One region of the Paenibacillus sp. JMULE4 genome, then DNA from elsewhere that is predicted to be linked to it. Evidence: predicted binding sites of a transcription regulator. Region 1 holds the regulator's gene; the other holds the start of a gene.
What was found. The regulator Rex, encoded in region 1, represses fermentation and respiration genes when NADH is low (regulators of the CRP and FNR family bind a similar motif). The targets are predictions, from matches to a motif close to TTGTGAAATATTTCACAA.
Positions count from the first base shown of each region.

Region 2: EXW96_RS23810 (DUF1641 domain-containing protein) is a predicted target of Rex. The motif match lies at 1,337-1,354, and genes of this name have one in related genera.

Region 1 covers NZ_SGWF01000011.1:816,007-819,705, forward strand. Annotated here, with positions in the region: gene dinG (ATP-dependent DNA helicase DinG) at 1-1,324, shown strand, start outside; gene EXW96_RS09295 (redox-sensing transcriptional repressor Rex) at 1,324-1,947, shown strand; gene EXW96_RS09300 (inorganic phosphate transporter) at 1,994-2,995, opposite strand; gene EXW96_RS27405 (hypothetical protein) at 3,047-3,199, opposite strand; gene EXW96_RS09305 (DUF47 domain-containing protein) at 3,213-3,665, opposite strand.
Region 2 covers NZ_SGWF01000020.1:206,100-209,798, forward strand. Annotated here, with positions in the region: gene EXW96_RS23805 (ISL3 family transposase) at 1-1,020, opposite strand, end outside; gene EXW96_RS23810 (DUF1641 domain-containing protein) at 1,451-1,882, shown strand; gene EXW96_RS23815 (NAD(P)/FAD-dependent oxidoreductase) at 1,910-3,088, shown strand; gene EXW96_RS23820 (IS5 family transposase) at 3,136-3,699, opposite strand, start outside.

The sequences.
Region 1 (3,699 bases):
CTTGCGGCTGCAGAAATTTGAGGAAGAACGGTCGCAAGGCTGGTGCGCAATGATCGATCAGGCCGTGGAGAAGCTGGTGCAGCTAAAAGAGGAATGGGATCAGCTGACCGAACTGCTCTATCAACTGCTTGTTTCCGGGGGGGATGGCAGCCAAACGGAGGGCAGCTCGTTCGTGTACCGGGTGAAGAAGGACAAGCTGCCCGCCGGCTGGGACAAGCTGCTGATCTTAGAGGAGAACATGCAGCTTCATTTCAATGAAGCATTGCACCGGCTTGACCGGATGATCATGGAAATCAAAGAGGTTCAGGACGAATACGATGTGCAAAGCTCGATCACCGATTTGACCGGAACCGTGAAGGAGCTGTACAGGCATCGGGATGCGCTGCATTTTTTTATGACGATGCCCGATGACAATTATGTCTACTGGCTCGAAGGCGGCATGTACAATAAGAACCGTTCGCTTCAGCTCTTCTGTGTGCCGGTAGATGTCAGCGAAATGCTGCGTCAAACCTTTTTCGGAGTGAAGGACAGCGTGATTATGACTTCAGCTACGCTTTCGGTCGGCAAATCGTTTGATTACACCTGCGAGCAGCTGGGGCTGGCTTACGGGGATCCGGACGGTAAGCTCAAAACCGTTCAGCTGCCATCGCCCTTCAATTACCGCAAGCAGGCGCTGGTCGCCATACCCCGGGATTTTCCGACGCTGCGGGGAGCCAGCGGCGAGAAGGAATTTCTGGACAAGCTGGTGCCGTCGCTGGCGGAAGTGGCGCTCGAAACGCGCGGCCGGATGCTGGTATTGTTTACATCCAACCGGATGCTCAAGGTCGCTCATGCGGGATTGAAGGACATGCTCTCTTCATTCGGAGTGACCGTACTTGGTCAAGGCGTAGACAGCAGCAACCGAAGCAAGCTGACCCGGTTATTTCAAAGCAACCCAGCCAGTGTGCTGCTTGGGACGAGCAGCTTTTGGGAAGGTGTGGACATTCCCGGCGATGCGCTCAGCTGTCTGGCGATTGTGAGGCTTCCGTTTCAGCCTCCGAATCATCCGCTTGTTGAAGCGAAGATGGAAAAGCTGAAGCAAAAGAACCAGAATCCTTTTATGAAGCTGTCCGTACCCCAGGCGGTCATTCGCTTCAAGCAAGGCTTCGGACGTCTGGTGCGAACGGCTTCGGATAAAGGAATTGTGATTATATACGACACTCGCGTTATCGATACGAACTATGGCAAGTATTTCTTATATTCGCTGCCAGGCCCGAAGATCGAGCACATGAATTCGAATCAGTTGGTACCAAGAATAAAGCAGTGGATGGGTGAAAATGCATAATGAAAACTCCGAAAATATCCGAAGCGGTTGTTCGTCGGCTTCCGATCTATCTCCGATTTCTGAATGAACTCAGCAAGAAAAACGTACAAACGGTATCCTCTCAGGACCTGGGGCAAAAGCTGGATTTAAACCCTGCTCAAATCCGCAAGGATTTGGCCTATTTCGGAGAATTCGGGAAAAAGGGCATTGGATACGATGTGGACTATCTGATTGAAAAAATCCGGCAAATATTAAAGATCGACAAGGTGATCCCGGTTGCATTGGTCGGTGCAGGGAATCTGGGCCGGGCGTTATGCAATTATAACGCTTATCTTAAGGATAACATGAAAATTGTGGCCGTGTTCGACTCCCAAAAAACAAAAATCGGAGAATCGATCAACAATTTGAAGGTAAAACCGATGGAGGAGCTTTGCGATACGATTCAAGCGCTGAAGGTGCGGATCGGGATCATAACTGTTCCTGCCATGGAGGCGCAGCATGTGGCCAACCAGTTTGTCGAGGCAGGGGTGGAAGCCATTCTCAACTTTGCTCCGATGATTATCAAGGTGCCCAGCGGGGTTCGCGTACACCATGCGGATTTCACGACGGATCTGCAAAGTCTGGCCTATTATTTGGAGGAATAAAAGGAAGCCCGGTGCAATGATCCAGTTGCACCGGGCTTGTCTTTTTTTACGATATAAAGGGGAAAATAATTTTGTAAATCAGAAAGGCCAGCACCATGCTGATCGGGATCGTGATGACCCAGGTCATGACCATCCGGGTGACTGTGCCCCATTTGACATCATGAAATCTCAGGACTGAACCGGTACCGATAATCGATGACGAAATGACATGGGTCGTCGAAAGCGGCATCCCGAGATGGGTGGACGTTTGAATCACGATGGATGAGTTCAGGTCGGAGGCAAAGCCGTTGATCGGTTCAATCTTCAGCAGCTTTTTGCTCACGGTTTTAATGATTTTCCAGCCGCCGATCGAAGTTCCGAGCCCCATAGCGGTGGCCGCGGAAAGTTTCACCCAAAGCGGAACTTCCAAATCCGATTGGTAGCCGAGAGCAACCAATCCGAATACGATAATCCCCATGGCCTTTTGAGCGTCGTTCCCCCCGTGAGAAAAGGACAGCAGCCCGGCCGATAAAATCTGAAAGCCGCGGAAAGTACGGTTAAGCTTGGAGCGTGATTGATTGCCGCTCGCCAATATCAGTTGACGGATAATCCACATAATGATAAAGCCGGTGCCAAATGCAACGATAGGCGATAAAATGAGAATCAGTACGATTTGTTGGAATCCCGACCAGTTGACGCTGCTAAGCCCGCCTCCGGCGATGACCGCTCCGGCCAGCGATCCGATAAGCGTATGAGATGACGATGAGGGAATCCCGTAATACCACGTAAGCAGGTTCCAGATAATGGCTGATAGTAAGGCGGCGATAACAACATACATGCCGTTCTCGATCGTAGCAGGATTCGCTACGCTTCCGCCCACGGTTTTGGCAACTTCTGAAGAAAACAATGCACCTATAAAGTTCAGCACCGCTGCGTAAAATACGGCAAAACGCGGCGATAATGCCCTTGTAGATATGGAGGTTGCGATAGCGTTGGCCGTATCGTGAAAGCCGTTAATAAAGTCAAAGATCAACGCCAAGGCGACGATGATGATAAGTATAGTTAACATAATGTCCTCCTAAGCATGCTGGGGTTCCTTAGCGGCCGGCACAACGGCTGTTCAGGAATATCTCAGCACAACGCTTTCCAGAATGTTGGCTACGTCTTCGCATGCGTCGGTCGTTTGTTCCAAACGCTCGTACAGCTCTTTTAGCTTGAAATCGTGGTACGGGTCCGTTGGATTGGTGAAAATTTCACGGATGCCTTCGCGCATCAGACGGTCGGCTTCATTTTCCAGGCTGTTGATTTGAACCGTATGCTCGTGAGCTGCATATATTTCTTTTGGAAAGCAGCTTGAACGCATCCAGGATGTGCTGGCAGCTGGCGACGATGACCGCCGAGAATTCTCTCATATATTTGTCGGAGACGGTGATGTTCAAATAATCGAATCGTGCAATGGTAGCTTCGATCCCGTCCAGGACGTCATCAACCTTGGCGGCCAGTTCCATGATATCTTCGCGATCTATAGGTGTGATAAACACTTTGTTAAGCCCTTTGAAAATTTGATGCGTGATTTGGTCGCCTTTGTTCTCCAGTTCTTTCAACTGCGGGTAGAAGGCAGCCGGAGGCTGATCTCCCATGACGGCATTGCGAAACATTTGTGCCGCTTGCAGCGTGTTCTCCGATGCGTTAATCAGCAGGAGAAGAAAATCCGTATCATTTTTTTTAGTGAAAAGCATAGCTTTGGCCTCCCGAAATTGTTAAAAATTAATG
Region 2 (3,699 bases), on a different contig from region 1:
TGATCGAGTGGCCCAGCCGATCCATTCCCGCAAATACATATCCGCCAAAATATGCGGGGTAGTCCAGAGATCCTGTAAGGCCAGCTTAAGACGGTAAGCCCGCCCAGTCTGCAGGTTGCTGTCCTTTAGGCGCAGTAAGGTTTCTTTCTGCTCCGCTTTGAGGTTTGCTTCGTTCTTCAACCAGATGTATTTCGTTCGCTTCAGTTCTGGCATTTGCTTCTGCTCTTGAATTCGAACCTCATCCAGGGCTTCGCCCACCAGCTTCATCACATGAAATTTGTCAAAGGTGATCTCGGCATCAGGAAAATATTCCTCAATGCCTCGGATAAAGGCGGGTGACATATCGCAGCATACTTCTTCAATCTGCTGCGCGGCAGCACCTTTTGTTGTCAGATACGACTTAAAGCGCTCCAACGTATCCATTCCTTTGCCTTCAGTTGCAAACAGCACGGTTTTGCGATCAACATCAACAAACAGGGTAATGTAGCGGTGCCCTCGCCTAGATGACGTCTCGTCAATCGCAATCCGTTTCACCTTGGATATATCAAGCTCTGCCATCGCTTTATCGACGTAGTGATGGAAGATGCGCCACATCCGTGTGTCATGTTCTCTCAGCTCACGGGCTGCCGCATTGACGGGCATTTCCGCCATTAATCGCATCGCCCATGCTTCAAAGAGCAAAGTGAAATGAGAAAGCGGTCTGGCCCACTTCACCGATACTTGCGTTATCTTGTTACACGCCTTGCATTTTACTCGTGGCATTCTGGCGTGCATATATGTTTTCCAATTCCAGAAGTCCAAGTGTCGCCAGGTCTTCTTCTCGGAGTCATATGCTTTACAAGCGATCCCGCATAAGGGACAAGCGAAGGTTGCTCCTCGTGCAAAGTCGATAAACAGGTGCCAAGCTTGATCCATATCGTCAAACTCAACATGCGTCAATTTCCATGGTTCTTCCAACTGTAACGCCACTTTGAACATCTCTGAAATCATATTGTCACTACTGCTTAATGTAGTCCACACTAGTCATCCCGCCCTATTAATCATCTTACAGAGCAGTATTGACTAAATTTCTATTAAGCAGACATTAGCCATGAACTATAGCGAGGAAGCCATAAAATAAATGAATTGTAGCTTCCTTTATGAATATGATCTAAACGGTGTTAGAGGGTATCGCTTCTTTCATAACTAATATTTTCCTGAGTTTTTGGTAAAAAATTGGAGATCGAGGTGGTAAAAATTTTTTAATAAAAAAATGACACAAAATCATGCAAAATGTACAAAATAGGTGTACAATAAGAAAAGTGGCTCGGATGCGTGCAATTCTGTGATCCATTCAATGTGAAGATTTTCACAACGGAAAATATAGTAAATTATGTTTATTATATATAACATCCATATTTGCAGCGACGAGCAAGATACTATTTACACGAAATAAGGAGGAACGTAGCAAATGTTAGAAACAACCATTCAGAAATCGGAACAAGAAACTCCCGCGGTACAAGGGAAGCCGGATGTGCTGGATCAATTGTTAAAGCCTGAAGTGCAAGAATCCTTGACTGTGTTGGTGGATCAGCTTCCGAAGCTCACCGAAATGATGACGCTTCTAACGAAAACATATGATCTGGTGCAAAAAGTAGCTACAGACCGCGTGCTTATTCAAGATATGGTAGGCGGTATCCAGGAAGTGGTCAAACCGCTCGAGGAAAAGGCAAAAGCCATAGCGTCGGCCGCAATCGAAGCCAATGATCGTGCCGAGCAAAGCGATGCCACCATCGGCCTGTTCGGCATGCTGAAATTGCTTAAAGATCCGGAGCTGCAAAGAATGCTGCGTTTTGCGCAAGCGTATCTGGATATTATGAACGAAAGAAAACAAAAAGCCTAATTGATGGAACTGAACGGGGGACTGAACGTGAAAAAGCAAATTTTAATTTTGGGTGGCGGCTACGGCGGCTTGTTAAGCGCCCTTTCCGCTCGTGCAAATTTATCGATAGAAGAAGCTTCGATTACTGTAATCAATCGCTTTGGGACGCATCAAATCATTACGGAGCTGCACCGTCTTGCTGCAGGTAACGTGGCGGAAAAAGCGGTTGCGCTGCCATTGGAAAAATTGTTTAAAGGCAAAGACATCCAATTAAAGGTCGGAACAATTGAACATATCGATTTGGAAGCGCGTAAAGTCTTAGTGGCCGACGGCACAACCTACAACTACGACGCATTGGTTCTAGCTCTTGGCAGCGAAACCAACTTCTTCGGCATTCCAGGTCTTCAAGAAAACAGCTTTACACTGAAATCCGTAAACGATGCTAACCGCATTTACAAGCATGTGGAAGAACGGATTCGCGAATACAGCAAAACGAAAAATAAAGCGGACGCTACTTTCGTTATCGGCGGCGGCGGCCTCACAGGCGTCGAGCTGGTTGGAGAACTTGCGGACGAGCTGCCGGGCATTTGCCGCAAAAACGGCGTGAATTTTGAAGATGTATCGCTCTACCTGGTCGAAGCTATGCTAACCATTCTGCCGATTTTCTCTGCGGATTTGATCGAACGTGCGACAGCGAGCCTGGAAAAACGCGGTGTGCAGTTCTTGACAGGTTTGGCAATTACCGAAGTGAACGGCAACACCGTCAGCTTGAAAGACGGCAGAACCATCGAAACCAACACACTGGTTTGGACCGGCGGCGTACAAGGCAACTCGCTGGTAGCCAACTGCGGTATTGAAGTGAATCGCGGCCGCGCAACGGTGAATGAATTCCTGCAATCGGTATCCCACCCTGAAGTATTCCTCGCCGGCGACTGCGCGGTCGTCTTCGGTCCTGAAGGACGCCCGTACCCGCCAACAGCACAATTGGCATGGCAGATGGGTGAGCTTGTGGGCGCAAACATCGCGGCTTCCTTCAAGGGCGGCAAAATGGACGCGTTTGCTCCGGTCTTCTCCGGAACACTCGCCAGCCTGGGACGTAAAGACGCTATCGGTTCCATCGGCCAAAACGGCATCGAATTGAAAGGCGCACCGGCTTCCATCATGAAAAAAGCGAGCAACGCCCGCTACCTTTCCCACATCAACGGCTTGTTCGCACTTGCTTATTAAAAAAATAGTTTTCCTAAATAGGGCTTGCTGAACAAGATTCGTTCCATTTACACCCAACGTAAGTCTCTAAACCCAAGCAGTCTGAAAAAATGCAAAAAGAGAACACGCAGTCGCCGCTCCAGATTCATGACCAGAAACTGAAGGGCGATGACGGTCAAACTGGTTTCGGCGCCACGCGCCCGAATGCGACCTAGGCCCAATTTGCGCTTGCCTTCTCCAAATTTTCCTTCGATCGCATTACGCTGTACAGCGTCCTGGCGCTCTTGCCGACGATCGGCGACTTCACTTTGCTCTTTCGAGGGTCTGCCGAGCTTCGGGCCACTAAGGCGAATCCCTAGCGTTTTGCAATAGTTCAGGTTGTCTCGATTGCGGTAGATTTTATCGGCTAGAATGACGGCGGGATAATACCCGAATCGCTGTTTGTACGCTTCCACCGATGCTTGCAGCGTGGTTGCCTCGTTGAAGCTGTCCCATTGTGCCGTTTCGATCCAAGCGTAACCGTCCACCAGACTGGCGGCGATTTTGGCGCCGAACTCCACGTTCGCTCCAGCTTTGCCTCGAACCATCGGACGTACATGCGGCTGTTCGATACTCACGATGCGATCGGCGAC